DNA from 4 places in the Enterobacter nematophilus genome. Region 1 is predicted to be linked to each of the others. Evidence: predicted binding sites of a transcription regulator. Region 1 holds the regulator's gene; each other region holds the start of a gene.
What was found. The regulator CRP, encoded in region 1, controls carbon source genes, mostly activating them, when cyclic AMP is high. The targets are predictions, from matches to a motif close to ATGTGANNNNNNTCACAT.
Positions count from the first base shown of each region.

Region 2: a site for CRP is predicted at 2,419-2,436, ahead of focA (formate transporter FocA). Genes of this name have one in related genera too.
Region 3: a site for CRP is predicted at 1,994-2,011, ahead of epd (erythrose-4-phosphate dehydrogenase). Genes of this name have one in related genera too.
Region 4: a site for CRP is predicted at 2,243-2,260, ahead of OSH03_RS01995 (mannitol dehydrogenase family protein). Genes of this name have one in related genera too.

Region 1 covers NZ_JAPKNE010000008.1:22,059-26,274, reverse strand. Annotated here, with positions in the region: gene argD (bifunctional acetylornithine/succinyldiaminopimelate transaminase) at 1-177, shown strand, start outside; gene OSH03_RS18000 (YccS/YhfK family putative transporter) at 174-2,261, opposite strand; gene crp (cAMP-activated global transcriptional regulator CRP) at 2,319-2,951, opposite strand; gene OSH03_RS17990 (OsmC family protein) at 3,263-3,667, shown strand; gene OSH03_RS17985 (phosphoribulokinase) at 3,734-4,216, opposite strand, start outside.
Region 2 covers NZ_JAPKNE010000001.1:986,825-991,040, forward strand. Annotated here, with positions in the region: gene OSH03_RS04720 (DUF421 domain-containing protein) at 1-200, opposite strand, end outside; gene ycaO (30S ribosomal protein S12 methylthiotransferase accessory factor YcaO) at 328-2,088, shown strand; gene focA (formate transporter FocA) at 2,495-3,352, shown strand; gene pflB (formate C-acetyltransferase) at 3,404-4,216, shown strand, end outside.
Region 3 covers NZ_JAPKNE010000003.1:381,398-385,613, reverse strand. Annotated here, with positions in the region: gene pgk (phosphoglycerate kinase) at 1-730, opposite strand, end outside; gene epd (erythrose-4-phosphate dehydrogenase) at 780-1,799, opposite strand; gene tkt (transketolase) at 2,137-4,128, opposite strand.
Region 4 covers NZ_JAPKNE010000001.1:432,132-436,347, reverse strand. Annotated here, with positions in the region: gene OSH03_RS02005 (Zn-dependent oxidoreductase) at 1-769, shown strand, start outside; gene OSH03_RS02000 (MFS transporter) at 843-2,210, shown strand; gene OSH03_RS01995 (mannitol dehydrogenase family protein) at 2,430-3,893, shown strand; gene ydfZ (putative selenium delivery protein YdfZ) at 3,937-4,140, opposite strand.

The DNA.
Region 1 (4,216 bases):
CAGTACAAAGGCCGCGCGCGCGATTTCCTGCACGCTGCCGCCCACGAAGGCGTCATGGTGCTCAACGCTGGGCCGGACGTGATGCGCTTTGCGCCGTCGCTGGTGGTGGAAGAGAAAGATATTGAAGACGGGTTAGCCCGCTTTGCCGCGGCGGTCGCGAAGATCGTTCAAGGCTAATACTCGGTTCGCTTTAACCGCCGCGTTAACCAAATGCCGTGATGCGGGCGCTGACGCCATGCCACCGACGAAATGGTGTGCATGGTGTTCAGATGCCCCAGCACGCGCTGCAAATGCTGCTCCAGGGTGCTCATCGGCCCGTGGGTCAGCGTCTCCGGTGCTTCCAGAATGTTCGAGTCGCCCGACTCGCCCGGCGCGTCATACTCCAGACGCTGCTGACACCTCTGCAGGGCAATTTCACAGGACTGCAAATAGCGCTGCGCCAGATCCGGCGTCAGCATCGTGTGCTCGCGCGCCAGCGTCGTCATGGCGTTAATGTGCTCGACGATAAACTGGCTGTGCGTCACCCACAGCTTCATGTCTGCAAGATAGTGTGAGTTAAAGCCCGGCTCCTGCATCGCCTGATTCAGCGAGTTGAACAGGGCGTTATGCGCCTGGTTGACCTTCATACGTTCGTAAGCAAGCGGGGAAGGCTGCGGATCGTCGCTCAGGATCAGACGAATGGCCTGCTGATCGGCTTCCAGCGCGTCGTGGGCGTTCTGCCTCAGCAGCCCGCTCTGCCACTGCGGCCACAGCCAGACCATCCCGCCAAAGGCGATCAGGCAGCCAATCAGCGTGTCGATCAGCCGGGCAACGATGAACTGTTCGCCGTTAAGCGTAAGCAGCTGCAGGGTGTATACCGCCGTCACCGTAAAGCCCACCATCGCCCAGCCGTAGTTTTTGCGAATGATGAGATAGCTTACCAGGGTGATCGCCAGCATGCCTGCCAGGGTATAGCCCTCTGGCACGTGAAAGTGCAGCGTCACGCCCGCAATGATCAGCCCCGCCATCGTGCCGCCTGCCCGGTGCAGAATGCGCACTCGCGTGGCGCCATAGCCGTTCTGGGTAACAAACAGCACGGTCATTAAGATCCAGTACGGTTTCGGCAGGTGGAGCGCTATGCCCATCAGGCTGGCGATACTGAGCATGACGCTAATTCTTGCGGCGTTGCGCAGGGCGGAAGATTTCAGAGACAGGTAGCTTCTCAGCGCCGGCAGCAGCGGCAGACGTTTTTGTTTATCCGCCATCAGGTCACGGGGATAAAGCGGTCGCTGGGTGCGCAGCACGCGGGCGATGCGGCTGAAGTGCCAGGCAGCGAACTGGCCGACCGGGTTATCCGGGTGCTGGCGGGCAATTTTCTCCAGCGCGCCGAGCTGTTTGTCCATGTTAAAGCGCGTGGGGTAACGGTGGTAGAGAATATCATCGGCCAGCACCCGCAGGCGCGCGGAGACGGTCTGCGCGTTCCAGCGGATCACCGCTTCGGCATGGCTGCGCTCAACCAGCTTTTGCACCTCCTGCGGGTGGTGAAGGCTAACGGAGATATGCTCCTGAAGGTCCAGCCCCACCTGGAAGGTGCGCAGCAGCCGTTTATATTCGTGGTTCTTGTTGGCGGCGAGCATATGCAGCTGCTGATAGCACTGGCTTATCAGATCCACCACCTTTTGCTGGCGCGTCAGCAGCGGCGGTAAGGATTTTTCCGGATCGGTATGCTGGGTGAGCAGGGTGTATTTGGCTTCGCAGTAATCCGCAAGCTGCACGTAGAGCAGGCTCAGCGATTCGCGCAGCGGCTGCTCCCGCCACAGCCAGAACCAGAACCAGTTAAACAGCCCGTACCACAGCGTGCCGAGGGCGTAGATCAGCAGCGGCTCCCACACGGGCATATTCCCGGCGAGGCTCAGGGTGAAGATGGCCGCAATGAGTGACGCGGGAAGCAGACGGGCATGGAGCGAACTGATTTCGGCGGTGACGCCGAGGGTCATCGCCAGCACGGTCAGGATCAGCGGCAGGGGAATATCGCGAGCCAGCAGAAGCTGCACCGCGAGGCTACAGCCTGCAAACAGCGAACCGCCAATTATCAGGCGTTTGAAAAAGCGTTTATGGGGCGTATCCAGACCGGCAATGTTGCAGCAGGCGGGCACGAGGGAAAACAGCAAGCCCTGCTGAAGATGTCCCAGGATCAGGCCCACGGCCACGGGAAGACACAACACCAGCGTTTGTCGCAGTGCGTAGTTAACTTCCGGGTGATATATCAGCCTGCGCCACATGGGGAAAAGAGACAAAAACGGCGTGACACCTCGCGATGGCACGCCGTTTGAGCAGGATTAACGGGTTCCGTAAACCACGATGGTTTTACCGTGGGCGGAGATCAGGTTTTGATCTTCCAGCATTTTCAGGATACGGCCCACGGTTTCGCGGGAGCAACCGACGATCTGACCAATTTCCTGACGGGTAATTTTAATTTGCATGCCGTCCGGGTGGGTCATCGCGTCTGGCTGTTTCGCCAGGTTCAGCAGGGTCTGCGCGATGCGGCCGGTCACGTCCAGGAAGGCGAGGTTACCCACTTTCTCTGACGTCACCTGCAGACGGCGCGCCATCTGGGAAGAAAGACGCATCAGGATGTCAGGGTTTACCTGAATCAGTTGACGGAATTTCTTATAAGAAATTTCAGCCACTTCACATGCTGTCTTTGCACGAACCCAGGCGCTACGTTCCTGGCCTTCTTCAAACAGGCCCAGTTCACCGATAAAATCGCCCTGGTTCAGATAAGAAAGGATCATCTCTTTGCCTTCCTCATCTTTGATCAGCACTGCCACCGAGCCTTTGACGATGTAATACAACGTTTCCGCTTTTTCACCCTGGTGAATCAGCGTGCTCTTCGATGGGTACTTATGAATGTGGCAATGAGACAAGAACCATTCGAGAGTCGGGTCTGTTTGCGGTTTGCCAAGCACCATGCGCTGTTATCCTCTGTTATAAGCTGTCACCAGAGTCATCAGATGCATCCGGACTCTGGGGTTGCAATCGAATTCTTACCCATACCCTGGGAAGTCGGCTGTCGTAACGTTTCGCAGCCAGTAAAGTTTGATGTCCTCTGCATACATGTGTAACGTCAATGTATTACTGTAGCATCCTGAGTGTTTTAGCATAGCTTTCGCCGCGTGTCTCCTGGTGTCTCGCTTCAGCATGATGCAGGTCGCCTTCCATTGCGAGAAATGTAACGCACGCGTAATCTGTCACCAAAAATGCAACGTTGGAGTTAATGAATATGCAAGCGCGCGTGAAGTGGGTTGAAGGTTTAACGTTCCTGGGCGAGTCCGCGTCAGGACACCAGATTTTGATGGATGGTAACTCCGGCGATAAAGCGCCGAGCCCAATGGAAATGGTGCTGATGGCGGCAGGTGGATGCAGCGCGATCGACGTGGTGTCGATTCTGCAAAAAGGTCGTCATGACGTGACGGATTGCGAGGTTAAACTCACCTCAGAACGTCGCGAAGAGGCGCCGCGCCTGTTCACCCACATTAATCTGCACTTTGTTGTTACCGGGAAAGCGCTGAAAGACGCGGCGGTTTCACGCGCGGTGGATCTCTCTGCCGAGAAATACTGCTCTGTGGCGTTAATGCTGGAGAAAGCGGTAAAAATCACCCATTCGTATGAAGTGATCGAGGCGTGATTCATGGGGCATCGTGCGTGTTGATGCCCTCATCCTAACCCTCTCCCACGGGGAGAGGGAACATGTTTACGGAATCTGCTTCCCTTCCATCAGTCGCTGAACCAGCGGCGTCATGATGAGCTCCATCGCCAGCCCCATTTTTCCGCCCGGCACCACTAACGTATTCATGTGCGAAATAAATGAGCCCTGCAGCATCGCCAGCAGCCAGGGGTAATCAATGCCGTCAAGATTGCGGAAGTGGATCACCACAAAGCTCTCATCCAGCGACGGGATGCTTTTCGCCGCGAACGGATTGGAGGTGTCCACCGTCGGCACGCGCTGGAAGTTAATGTGGGTTCGGGAGAACTGCGGCGTGAGGTAATTGATGTAGTCTTCCATGGAGCGCACTACCGAGTCCATCACCGCCTCGCGCGAATGGCCGCGCTCGCTCATGTCACGCGTCAGCTTCTGGATCCACTCCAGGTTAACGATCGGCACCACACCGACCAGCAGATCCACATGGCGCGCCACGTCGTGCTGAGGCGTGACCACGCCGCCGTGCAGTCCTTC
Region 2 (4,216 bases), on a different contig from region 1:
GCGACGTCCCCCGCCGCCGAGCCCAGCGTCAGAATGATCAGCACTTCAAACAGCGACATCTGCCGAACGCCACGACGGCCGGTAATTTTGAGAAACAGGAAGACGAGTACGAAGGTGTACAGGCTGCGCAGCGCCACTTCGCCCAGAAATTCAGGTGGAACTTTATCAAACGCCATCCGCTGGAGATCAAATGCTTTCATTTTTCTACGCCTTAACAGTAGGTTACTGCTACTAAGCATAGCCCAGCCATTTATTTTCGCCGGAGATAGCACCCGTCACGCAAAACCCGTATCATTGCGCGCTTTACGTACGATAAAAGTGAACGCCATGACTCAAACGTTTATCCCCGGCAAAGACGCCGCTCTGGAAGATTCCATCGCTCGCTTCCAGCAGAAACTGACCGACCTGGGCTTTAACATCGAAGAAGCCTCCTGGCTGAACCCGGTGCCTCACGTCTGGTCCGTGCACATTCGCGACAAAGACTGCGCGCTCTGCTTTACCAACGGTAAAGGTGCGACGAAAAAAGCGGCACTGGCCTCTGCGCTGGGTGAGTATTTTGAGCGTCTGTCCACCAACTATTTCTTCGCTGACTTCTGGCTGGGTGAAACCATCGCTAACGGCCCGTTCGTTCACTATCCGAACGAAAAATGGTTCCCGCTGACCGAAGACGATGAACTGCCGGAAGGCATTCTGGATGCCCGTCTGCGTGCCTTCTACGATCCGGAAAACGAACTGACCGCCAGCATGCTGATCGATCTGCAGTCTGGCAATGAAGAGCGTGGGATCTGCGCCCTGCCGTTCACCCGTCAGTCTGACGAGCAGACCGTGTATATTCCGATGAACATCGTCGGCAACCTGTATGTGTCCAACGGCATGTCAGCCGGTAACACCCGCAATGAAGCGCGCGTGCAGGGGCTGTCTGAAGTGTTCGAGCGTCACATTAAAAACCGCATCATCGCTGAATCCATCAGCCTGCCGGAGATCCCGGCGGACGTGCTGGCGCGCTACCCGGGCGTGGTGCAATCCATCGCGAAGCTGGAAGCGGAAGGTTTCCCAATCTTTGCGTATGACGGCTCGCTGGGCGGTAAATATCCTGTTATCTGCGTCGTGCTGTTTAACCCGACTAACGGAACCTGCTTCGCCTCCTTCGGCGCGCATCCTGACTTCGGCGTGGCGCTGGAGCGTACCGTGACCGAGCTGCTGCAGGGCCGTAGCCTAAAAGATCTCGACGTCTTCACCCCGCCAACGTTTGACGATGAAGAAGTGGCCGAGCACACCAACCTCGAAACCCACTTCATCGACTCCAGCGGTTTGATCTCCTGGGATATGTTCAAGCAGGACGCGGACTATCCGTTCGTGGACTGGAGCTTTGCCGGTACCACCGAAGAAGAGTTCGCCACACTGATGGCCATCTTCAACGCCGAAGATCAGGAAGTCTACATTGCCGACTACGAACACCTGGGCGTTTACGCGTGCCGCATCATCGTACCTGGCATGTCCGATATCTACCCTGCTGAAGATCTGTGGCTCGCAAACAACAGCATGGGCGCGCACCTGCGTGAAACCCTGCTCTCCCTGCCGGGCAGCGAGTGGGAAAAAGAAGATTATCTCAACCTGATTGCCCAGATGGACGATGAAGGCCACGATGACTTCACCCGCGTGCGCGAGCTGCTGGGTCTGGCGACCGGTAAAGACAACGGCTGGTACACCCTGCGCATCGGTGAGCTGAAAGCGATGCTGGCCCTCGCGGGCGGCGATCTAGATCAGGCTCTGGCCTGGACCGAATGGACCATGGAGTTTAACCAGTCGGTCTTCTCCGCCGAGCGCACCAACTATTACCGCTGTCTGCAAACCCTGTTGCTGCTTGCACAGGAAGAGGCTCGCGAGCCACTGCAGTACCTCAACGCTTTCGTACGTATGTACGGTGCTGAAGCGGTTGAAGCCGCCAGCGCGGCGCTGAGCGGTGAAGAGCCGTTCTACGGTCTGCAGGCGGTTGACAGCGATCTGAAAGCCTTCCCGGCGCATCAGTCTCTGCTGAAGGCCTATGAAAAGCTGCAGAAAGCAAAAGCCGCTTACTGGTCAAAATAAGCGCATATAACATTAACAGCAGTAGGCGTATTCAATCGTCTGGGCTATATTACGGGGCAATTTCATTGCCCCGTTTTTTATTCTCTTCGGCAATGATTGTTGATTGTAATAATTAAGTTAAACACGGGTAAATATAATAATATTTGCCTGGGCTTTATTGTTACTTTTTATGGTAAATACTCCATATTAATTAACTGTTTCGAAGGGGGCCGAACGAAATAATTCAACTCTTTTCATAATTTTTAAAATTTATTTTTATACGGATAATCAAATACTTACTCCGCATTTGCTGTAAAACCATACATACTGCGGGCCTATAAGCCAGGCGAGATATGATCTATATCAATTTCTCTTCTATAATGCTTTGTTAGTATCTCGTCGCCGACTTAATAAAGAGAGAGTTAGTGTGAAAGCTGACAACCCTTTTGATCTTTTACTCCCCGCCGCGATGGCAAAAGTTGCCGAAGAAGCGGGTGTCTATAAAGCAACGAAACACCCGATGAAGACGTTCTATCTGGCGATCACCGCAGGTGTGTTCATCTCTATCGCTTTCGTCTTCTACATCACCGCCACCACCGGTACTGCCGGAATGCCTTTCGGCATGGCCAAACTGATTGGCGGCATTTGCTTCTCACTGGGTCTGATTCTCTGCGTCATTTGCGGCGCCGACCTCTTCACCTCAACGGTGCTGATTGTTGTGGCGAAAGCCAGCGGAAGAATTACCTGGGGTCAACTGGCGCGCAACTGGCTTAACGTCTACGTTGGTAACCTGATTGGCTGTCTGCTCTTTGTTCTGTTGATGTGGCTCTCTGGCGAGTATATGACCGCCAACGGCGGCTGGGGGCTTAATGTCCTGCAAACCGCTGACCACAAAATGCACCACACATTTATCGAAGCCGTTGCTCTCGGCATCCTCGCAAACCTGATGGTCTGCCTGGCGGTCTGGATGAGCTACTCTGGCCGTAGCCTGATGGATAAAGCCATGATTATGGTTCTGCCGGTTGCGATGTTTGTTGCCAGCGGCTTCGAGCACAGTATTGCGAATATGTTCATGATCCCGATGGGGATTGTTATCCGCAACTTTGCAAGCCCGGAGTTCTGGACCGCAGTTGGTTCATCCCCGGAAAGTTTCTCTCACCTGACTATTATGAATTTCATTACTGATAACCTGATCCCCGTTACTATCGGGAACATTATCGGTGGGGGTCTGTTAGTTGGGTTGACATACTGGGTCATTTACCTGCGTGGCGGCGACCATCATTAATGGTTGTCTCAGGCAGTAAATAAAAAATCCACTTAAGAAGGTAGGTGTTACATGTCCGAGCTTAATGAAAAGTTAGCCACAGCCTGGGAAGGTTTTGCGAAAGGTGACTGGCAGAATGAAGTAAACGTCCGTGACTTCATTCAGAAAAACTATACCCCGTATGAAGGTGACGAATCCTTCCTGGCTGGCGCAACTGACGCGACCACCAAGCTGTGGGACAGCGTAATGGAAGGCGTTAAACTGGAAAACCGCACTCACGCGCCAGTTGATTTTGACACCTCCGTTGCTTCCACCATCACTTCTCACGATGCTGGCTACATCAACAAAGCCCTTGAGAAAATCGTTGGTCTGCAGACTGAAGCACCACTGAAACGCGCAATCATCCCGTTCGGTGGTATCAAAATGGTTGAAGGTTCCTGCAAAGCGTATAACCGCGAGCTGGACCCAATGCTGAAAAAAATCTTCACCGAATACCGCAAAACCCATAACCAGGGCGTATTCGATGTTTACACCAAAGACATTTTGAACTGCCGTAAATCTGGCGTTCTGACTGGTCTGCCAGATGCGTATGGCCGCGGCCGTATCATCGGTGACTACCGTCGCGTTGCGCTGTACGGTATCGACTTCCTGATGAAAGACAAGTACGCGCAGTTTGTTTCCCTGCAGTCCGATCTGGAAAACGGCGTCAACCTGGAAGCGACTATCCGTCTGCGTGAAGAAATTGCTGAACAGCACCGCGCGCTGGGTCAGATTAAAGAGATGGCTGCGAAATATGGCTGCGATATCTCTGGTCCTGCAACCAACGCCCAGGAAGCTATCCAGTGGACCTACTTCGGCTACCTGGCCGCGGTTAAGTCTCAGAAC
Region 3 (4,216 bases), on a different contig from region 1:
GTTTGGCTTCGTCAACCAGGTCTGCTTCGTACAGGGATTTACCCACGTTGTGGCCCTGAGCGGCAACGAAGGTGTTCGCGATACCACCACCGACGATCAGCTGGTCAGCGATTTTAGACAGGGAATCCAGAACGGTCAGTTTGGTAGACACTTTAGAGCCACCAACGATAGCAACCATTGGGCGAGCAGGTTCTTTCAGCGCTTTACCCAGTGCTTCCAGTTCGTCAGCCAGCAGAGGACCCGCACACGCGACGTCTGCAAATTTACCGATACCGTGAGTAGACGCCTGCGCACGGTGCGCAGTACCGAATGCGTCCATTACGAATACGTCGCACAGAGCAGCGTATTTTTTGGACAGGGTTTCGTCGTCTTTCTTCTCGCCTTTGTTGAAGCGAACGTTTTCCAGAACCACCAGCTCACCTTCGGCAACTTCAACGCCGTCCAGGTAATCTTTCACCAGGCGAACCGGATTGGACAGTTTGTCTTTCAGGTAATTAACAACTGGCAGCAGAGAGAACTCTTCGTTGTACTCGCCTTCGGTTGGACGGCCCAGGTGGGAGGTGACCATCACTTTAGCGCCCTGCTTCAGAGCCAGCTCGATGGTTGGCAGAGATGCACGGATACGCGCGTCGCTGGTCACTTTGCCATCTTTAACCGGTACGTTCAGATCGGCACGGATGAAAACGCGTTTACCAGCCAGATCCAGATCGGTCATCTTAATTACAGACATGGTGAATCCTCTCGTTGATTCTTAAAGTTTTGCAGACGCACGATGCGTCTTACCTGAAACCTTGAGCGGCCATTGCTAACGTGGTGTCGAGCATTCGGTTAGCAAAGCCCCATTCGTTATCACACCAGACCAGCGTCTTGATAAGGTGTGCGCCACTGACTCGCGTCTGCGTGCCATCGACGATGGCGCTGTGCGGGTCGTGGTTAAAATCTACTGAGACCAACGGTAATTCCGTATAGTCAACTATACCATGAAATGCTCCCTGTGCCGCTTTTTGCAGCAACAGGTTGACTTCACAGGCTTTTACCGGTTTTTTCACCGTCACGCTGAGGTCGATTGCCGTCACGTTAATTGTCGGGACACGCACGGCAATCGCTTCAAAACGGTCATTAAACTGCGGGAAAATTCGGGTGATCCCCGCAGCCAGCTTTGTGTCCACCGGGATGATTGACTGGCTCGCCGCGCGAGTGCGTCGTAAATCCGGGTGGTAGGCGTCGATAACCTGCTGATCGTGCATGGCGGAGTGAATCGTGGTCACGGTGCCGGATTCAATGCCGTACGCATCGTCTAACAGTTTGATGACCGGAATAATGCAGTTGGTGGTGCAGGAGGCGTTGGAAACGATGAGGTGCTCAGCCTTCAGCTCATGCTGGTTGACGCCAAACACGACGGTCGCGTCGAGATCGTTACTGCCGGGATGAGAAAACAGGACTTTTTTTGCGCCAGCTGCCAGATGCGCTTCGCCGTGTTCGCGGTTACCGTAAACACCGGTGCAGTCGAGCACCACATCCACGCCCAGTTCACGCCAGGGCAGCCCTGCAATACTGCTCTCATGCAGCACGCGAATCGCATCGTCACCGACAAACAGCTGCTCTCTTTCCTGACGAACGTCCCAGGCAAAGCGGCCGTGGCTGGTATCATATTTCAACAAATGCGCCATGCCCGCAGCATCCGCCAGTTCATTGATTGCCACCACGGTGATTTCCGCACGACGCCCGGATTCATATAAAGCACGAACCACGTTGCGCCCGATGCGACCGAAGCCATTAATCGCTACGCGTACGGTCATAGATCTCCTGCAAAGCTATCCCTGAGTTTGAGGTGGCTGAAAGAGTAATCCAGCTACGCCCGAAGGGGAATCTTTGCTATCACAAACTGCGATTGATTGGTCAATTGTCGAACATTTAATCGACTGAAACGCTTCAGCAAGAATAAGCGAATCGAGGAATAAAAGGAATGTCTGTCCAGATGAATAAGCGAGCTATATGACTTGCGTCACATTTTGGGTGGAATAATGCCTACAAAAAAGCCGGGTGGCGCGCTAGCGCTTACCCGGCCTGCTTTATACGCCCTCTCCCCATGGGAGAGGGCCGGTGTGAGGGCATCAGCCCGCACCGGACAAACAATTACAGCAGTTCTTTCGCCTTAGCGACAACGTTCTCAACGGTGAAGCCGAACTCTTCGAACAGCTGTTCTGCCGGAGCAGACTCACCGAAGGTGGTCATACCGACGATAGCGCCGTTCAGACCCACGTATTTGAACCAGTAGTCAGCGATACCCGCTTCCACCGCCACGCGAGCGGAAACCGCTTTAGGCAGTACGGATTCGCGGTAAGCCGCATCCTGCTTGTCGAACGCATCGGTAGACGGCATGGAGACCACGCGCGCCTTCACGCCTTCGGCAGTCAGTTTTTCCCATGCTGCTACGGCCAGTTCAACTTCAGAACCGGTCGCGATGAAGATCAGCTCAGGCTGGCCCGCGCAATCTTTCAGCACGTAACCACCGCGCGCGATGTTAGCCAGCTGCTCTGGGGTACGCTCCTGCTGCGCCAGGTTCTGACGGGAGAGGATCAGCGCGGTCGGGCCGTCCTGACGCTCAACGCCGTATTTCCACGCCACTGCGGATTCAACCTGGTCACATGGACGCCACGTGCTCATGTTCGGGGTCACGCGTAGGGAAGCCACCTGCTCTACCGGCTGGTGAGTTGGACCATCTTCGCCCAGACCGATGGAGTCGTGGGTGTAGACCATCACCTGACGCTGTTTCATCAGCGCAGCCATACGCACGGCGTTACGCGCATACTCTACGAACATCAGGAAGGTAGAGGTGTACGGCAGGAAACCACCGTGCAGGGAGATACCGTTCGCGATAGCGGTCATACCGAACTCACGTACACCGTAATGGATGTAGTTACCGGCAGTGTCTTCGTTGATTGGCTTAGAACCAGACCACAGGGTCAGGTTAGATGGTGCCAGGTCAGCGGAGCCGCCCAGGAATTCTGGCAGCAGCGGGCCGAACGCTTCGATCGCATTCTGAGACGCTTTACGGCTGGCGATTTTAGACGGGTTCGCCTGCAGCTTCGCGATGAACTCGCTCGCTTTCGCGTCGAAGTCAGACGGCATATCGCCTTTCATACGACGAGTGAATTCAGCCGCTTCCTGTGGGAACGCTTTCGCATAGGCAGCGAACTTCTCGTTCCAGGCCGCTTCTTTCGCCTGGCCCACTTCTTTTGCATCCCACTGAGCGTAGATTTCAGACGGGATTTCGAAGGCAGGGTATTTCCAGCCCAGCGCTTCGCGAGTCAGCGCGATTTCCGCGTCGCCCAGCGGTGCGCCGTGGGAGTCATGGGTGCCCGCTTTGTTCGGAGAACCGAAGCCGATGATGGTTTTGCACATCAGCAGGGACGGTTTGTCGGTCACTGCGCGCGCTTCTTCTACAGCACGTTTAATCGAGTCAGCATCGTGGCCATCAACGCCACGCACAACGTGCCAGCCGTAGGCTTCGAAACGCGCGGCGGTGTCGTCAGTGAACCAGCCTTCAACGTGACCGTCGATGGAGATACCGTTGTCGTCATAGAACGCAACCAGTTTGCCCAGCTTCAGGGTACCGGCCAGGGAGCACACTTCGTGAGAAATGCCTTCCATCATGCAGCCGTCGCCCAGGAACGCGTAGGTGAAGTGGTCAACGATGTCGTGGCCAGGACGGTTGAACTGCGCCGCCAGGGTCTTCTCGGCAATCGCCATACCCACAGCGTTAGCAATACCCTGACCCAGCGGGCCGGTGGTGGTTTCTACGCCAGCGGTGTAGCCCACTTCCGGGTGACCTGGAGTTTTGGAGTGCAGCTGACGGAAGTTTTTCAGCTCTTCGATAGGCAGATCGTAGCCGGTGAGGTGCAGCAGGCTGTAGATCAGCATAGAGCCGTGGCCGTTAGACAGCACGAAACGGTCGCGGTCAGCCCATGACGGGTTCTGCGGGTTGTGGTTAAGGAAATCACGCCACAGGACTTCGGCGATATCAGCCATACCCATAGGGGCACCCGGGTGGCCGGATTTGGCTTTCTGTACTGCGTCCATGCTCAGCGCACGAATAGCATTAGCAAGCTCTTTACGTGAGGACATTTTAACTCCAGATCGGACTGTTAAAGGCCATGCCCTTGACGACAGCGCGTTTTGGGCTACGCCGGAAAAAAGTGCCAACAATGTAACC
Region 4 (4,216 bases), on a different contig from region 1:
TCCGGTGATCAGCTGCGGGCACTGCTACCCGTGCTCCGTCGGCAAGCCTAACGTCTGCACCTCGCTGGTGGTGCTGGGCGTCCACCGCGACGGCGGCTTCAGCGAATATGCCGCCGTGCCCGCTAAAAATGCCTGGCGCATCCCGGATGCGATCCCGGATAAACACGCCGTGATGGTCGAACCTTTCACCATTGCCGCCAACGTGACGGGGCAGGCTAGCCCTGGCGAACAGGACGTTGCGCTGATCTACGGCGCAGGGCCGATGGGGCTGGTCACCGTGCAGGCGCTGAAGGGCGTCTATAACGTGAAGCAGATTATCGTCGTCGACAGAATCAATGAGCGGCTGGCTATGGCCCAGCGCAGCGGCGCGGACTGGGTGTTAAATAATGCCGAGCACTCGCTGCAGGCCGCGCTGGACGAAAAAGGCATCAAGCCGACGCTGATTATTGACGCCGCCTGTCATCCGTCGATTTTGCAGGAAGCGGTCACCCTGGCCTCTCCGGCGGCGCGCATCGTGCTGATGGGCTTTTCCAGCGAACCGAGCCAGATAGTTCAGCAGGGCATCACCGGCAAAGAGCTGGCGATCTTCTCCTCGCGCCTGAACGCTAACAAATTCCCGGTCGTCATCGACTGGCTGGAAAAAGGGCTGATCGACCCGGAAAAACTGATCACCCATACCTTTGACTATCGCCATGTAACAGACGCCATCGAACTGTTTGAAAAAGACCAGCGGCAGTGCTGCAAGGTTTTACTGACGTTCGGGCAATAACCCTACACGCGGTAAAGAGCCCGCGAAGACGGGCTCTGAGTGGTACGCATCTTACCTTTTAGAGATAGCCATTATGACGCAAGCACAACCTCAAAGAACCACCTCCGATCTGGTGAAAGCCGCCGTCTCCGGCTGGCTGGGCACCGCGCTGGAATTTATGGATTTCCAGCTCTACTCGCTGGGGGCGGCGCTGGTATTTCATGAAATCTTCTTCCCGGAACAGTCGGCCGCGATGGCGCTGATTCTGGCGATGGGAACCTACGGCGCGGGGTACATCGCGCGTATCGTCGGGGCCTTTATTTTTGGCAGAATGGGCGACAGCATTGGCCGTAAAAAGGTGCTGTTTATCACCATCACCATGATGGGGATCTGCACCACGCTGATTGGCGTGCTGCCAACCTACGCGCAGATCGGCATTTTTGCGCCCGTGCTGCTGGTGACGCTGCGTATTATTCAGGGGCTGGGCGCCGGGGCAGAGATCTCCGGGGCCGGAACCATGCTGGCGGAGTACGCGCCGAAAGGGAAACGCGGCATCATCTCCTCGCTGGTGGCGATGGGGACTAACTGCGGAACGCTGAGCGCCACGGCGATCTGGGCCATTATGTTCTTTGCCCTCGACCGTGAACAGCTGCTCGCCTGGGGCTGGCGCGTGCCGTTCCTTGCCAGCGTTGTGGTGATGATCTTTGCCATCTGGCTGCGAATGAACCTCAAGGAGAGTCCGGTCTTTGAGAAAGTAAACGATGCAGAAACCGTGCAGCCGGACACCTCGCTGGGTTCAATGGTGAAAAGTAAATCCTTCTGGCTGGCGACCGGCCTGCGTTTCGGTCAGGCGGGCAACTCGGGGCTGATCCAGACCTTCCTCGCGGGTTATCTGGTCCAGACGCTGCTGTTCGATAAAGCGATTCCCACCGATGCGCTGATGATAAGCTCCATTCTCGGGTTTATCTCCATCCCGCTGCTGGGCTGGCTTTCCGACAAAGTGGGGCGCAGGCTGCCGTACATTATCCTCAATATCTCCGCCATTATTCTGGCCTACCCGATGCTGTCGATTATCGTCGATAAAAGCTATGCGCCGGGGACAATCATGCTCTCGATCATCGTTATCCATAATTTCGCCGTGCTGGGGCTGTTTGCGCTGGAAAATATCACCATGGCGGAGATGTTTGGCTCGCGGAATCGCTTTACCCGCATGGCTATCTCGAAAGAGGCGGGCGGTCTGGTGGCGGTGGGCTTTGGTCCGGTACTGGCGGGGATCTTCTGCAACATGACAGGCTCCTGGTGGCCGATCGTTGCCATGCTGGTGGCCTATTCCTTGATTGGGCTGGTTTCGGCGTTCCTGATGCCGGAAGTCCGCGACCGGGACCTCAGCGCGGCGGAAGATGCTGCGGAGGCCGCGCCGAAAGAGCGCGTGGGTTACGGTGCGGTCTCCACGCGGCGCTAGCGGTTTATATCTTGCGTGACTTATCACACAACTTTTGGTTTATGTCACACCACCTGAGCAAAAGTTAATATAAATCAAAAACTCAAACGGCAGTATTAGTATGGTTGATGGTAGTTATTTTTTACCCCGACTGCCATTCTAGTTGGTGTAGTCAGCAGGCGCTGCCGCTCTGGACAGGGCGGCAGCGATCCACGGCTTTCTAATTAACGAGTCTTAATCATGGAAAATACCTTATTACAGGCCAACGCGACGCTGCCTCAGTACGATCGCGCCAGCCTTAAAGCACGCATTGTTCATTTAGGCTTTGGCGCATTTCACCGCGCGCATCAGGCGGTGTATGCCGACATCCTCGCGGCTGAAAACGGCAGCGACTGGGGCTACTGTGAGGTTAACCTGATTGGCGGCGAGCAGCAGATTGCCGACCTGAAGGCGCAGGATAACCTCTACACCGTGGCGGAAATGTCTGCCGATGCCTGGACCTCCCGCGTGGTTGGCGTAGTCAAAAAGGCGCTGCACGCGCAGGTCGACGGGCTGGAGAGCGTGCTGGCGGCAATGTGTGAACCGCAGGTGGCGATTGTCTCGCTGACCATCACCGAAAAAGGCTACTGCCACTCTCCGGCGACAGGGCAACTGATGCTCGATCACCCGTTAATTGCCGCGGATCTGCAAAACCCGCATCAGCCGAAATCCGCGCCGGGCGTGGTGGTGGAAGCGCTGGCGCGTCGTAAATCGGCGGGGCTGCCCGCGTTCAGCGTGATGTCCTGCGACAACATGCCGGAGAACGGTCACGTGATGCGCAACGTAACCTGCGCTTACGCCCGGGCGGTAGACGGCGAGCTGGCGGACTGGATCGAGGCTAACGTCACCTTCCCGTCAACCATGGTCGATCGCATCGTGCCGGCGGTCACTTCCGATACGCTGGATAAAATCGCGCAGCTGACCGGCGTACGCGATCCGGCGGCGGTGGCCTGCGAGCCGTTCCGCCAGTGGGTTATCGAAGATAACTTTGTGGCCGGGCGTCCGGAATGGGAAAAAGCCGGCGCCGAGCTGGTTTCAGACGTGATCCCGTTTGAAGAGATGAAGCTGCGCATGCTCAACGGCAGCCACTCGTTCCTCGCGTACTTGGGCTATCTGGCTGGTTATCAGCACATCAATGAGTGTATGGAAGACGAGCACTACCGCGTCGCCGCGCACGCGCTGATGCTCAACGAGCAGGCACCGACTCTGAAAGTGAAGGGCGTGAATTTAGAACGCTACGCTGACCTGCTGATCGCCCGCTACAGCAACCCGGCCCTGCGCCACCGTACCTGGCAAATTGCGATGGACGGCAGCCAGAAGCTCCCGCAGCGCATGCTGGACTCCGTGCGCTGGCACCTGGTGCACCAGACGCCTTTCCCACTCCTGGCGCTGGGCGTGGCGGGGTGGATGCGCTACGTCGGCGGCGTGGACGAGCAGGGTAACGCCATCGACGTGAGCGACCCGCAACTGGCGGCGATTCAGGCGGCGGTGAAGGGAAGTGCCGAAGGTGAGAAGCGGGTTAACGCGCTGCTCGGCATTGAAGCCATTTTTGGAAAAGAGTTGCCGCGAGAAAAAGTCTTCACAGACGCCGTGATGAGCGCGTATCAGACGCTGCTGCAGAAGGGCGCGAAGGCTACGGTGGCGGAGTACGCGTCACGCCTGTAATACAACACATGCCGCCGTTCGCGGCGGCATGTCGGCGCACAATTTAGTGCATACCCAGACGAATCAGTTCAATTGGTTCGAACTTACCTTCGCATCCTTCCACTTCCACCGTTTTGCCACGGCGCACCTGCGCGGCATCCAGCCCGTCGCTGTGGATCGCCTTAATCACGCCGGTTTTACCGGTGCCGCTAATCATGACGCGGCTGCCGGTGGTGATTGCATTGCGGTTACGGTCGTATGTCATCATGGTATTTTCTCCTCTCTAAACTATCCGTTACGGCGCTATTTCAGGTTTTGCCGTTCACGGGGCACTATAAATACGC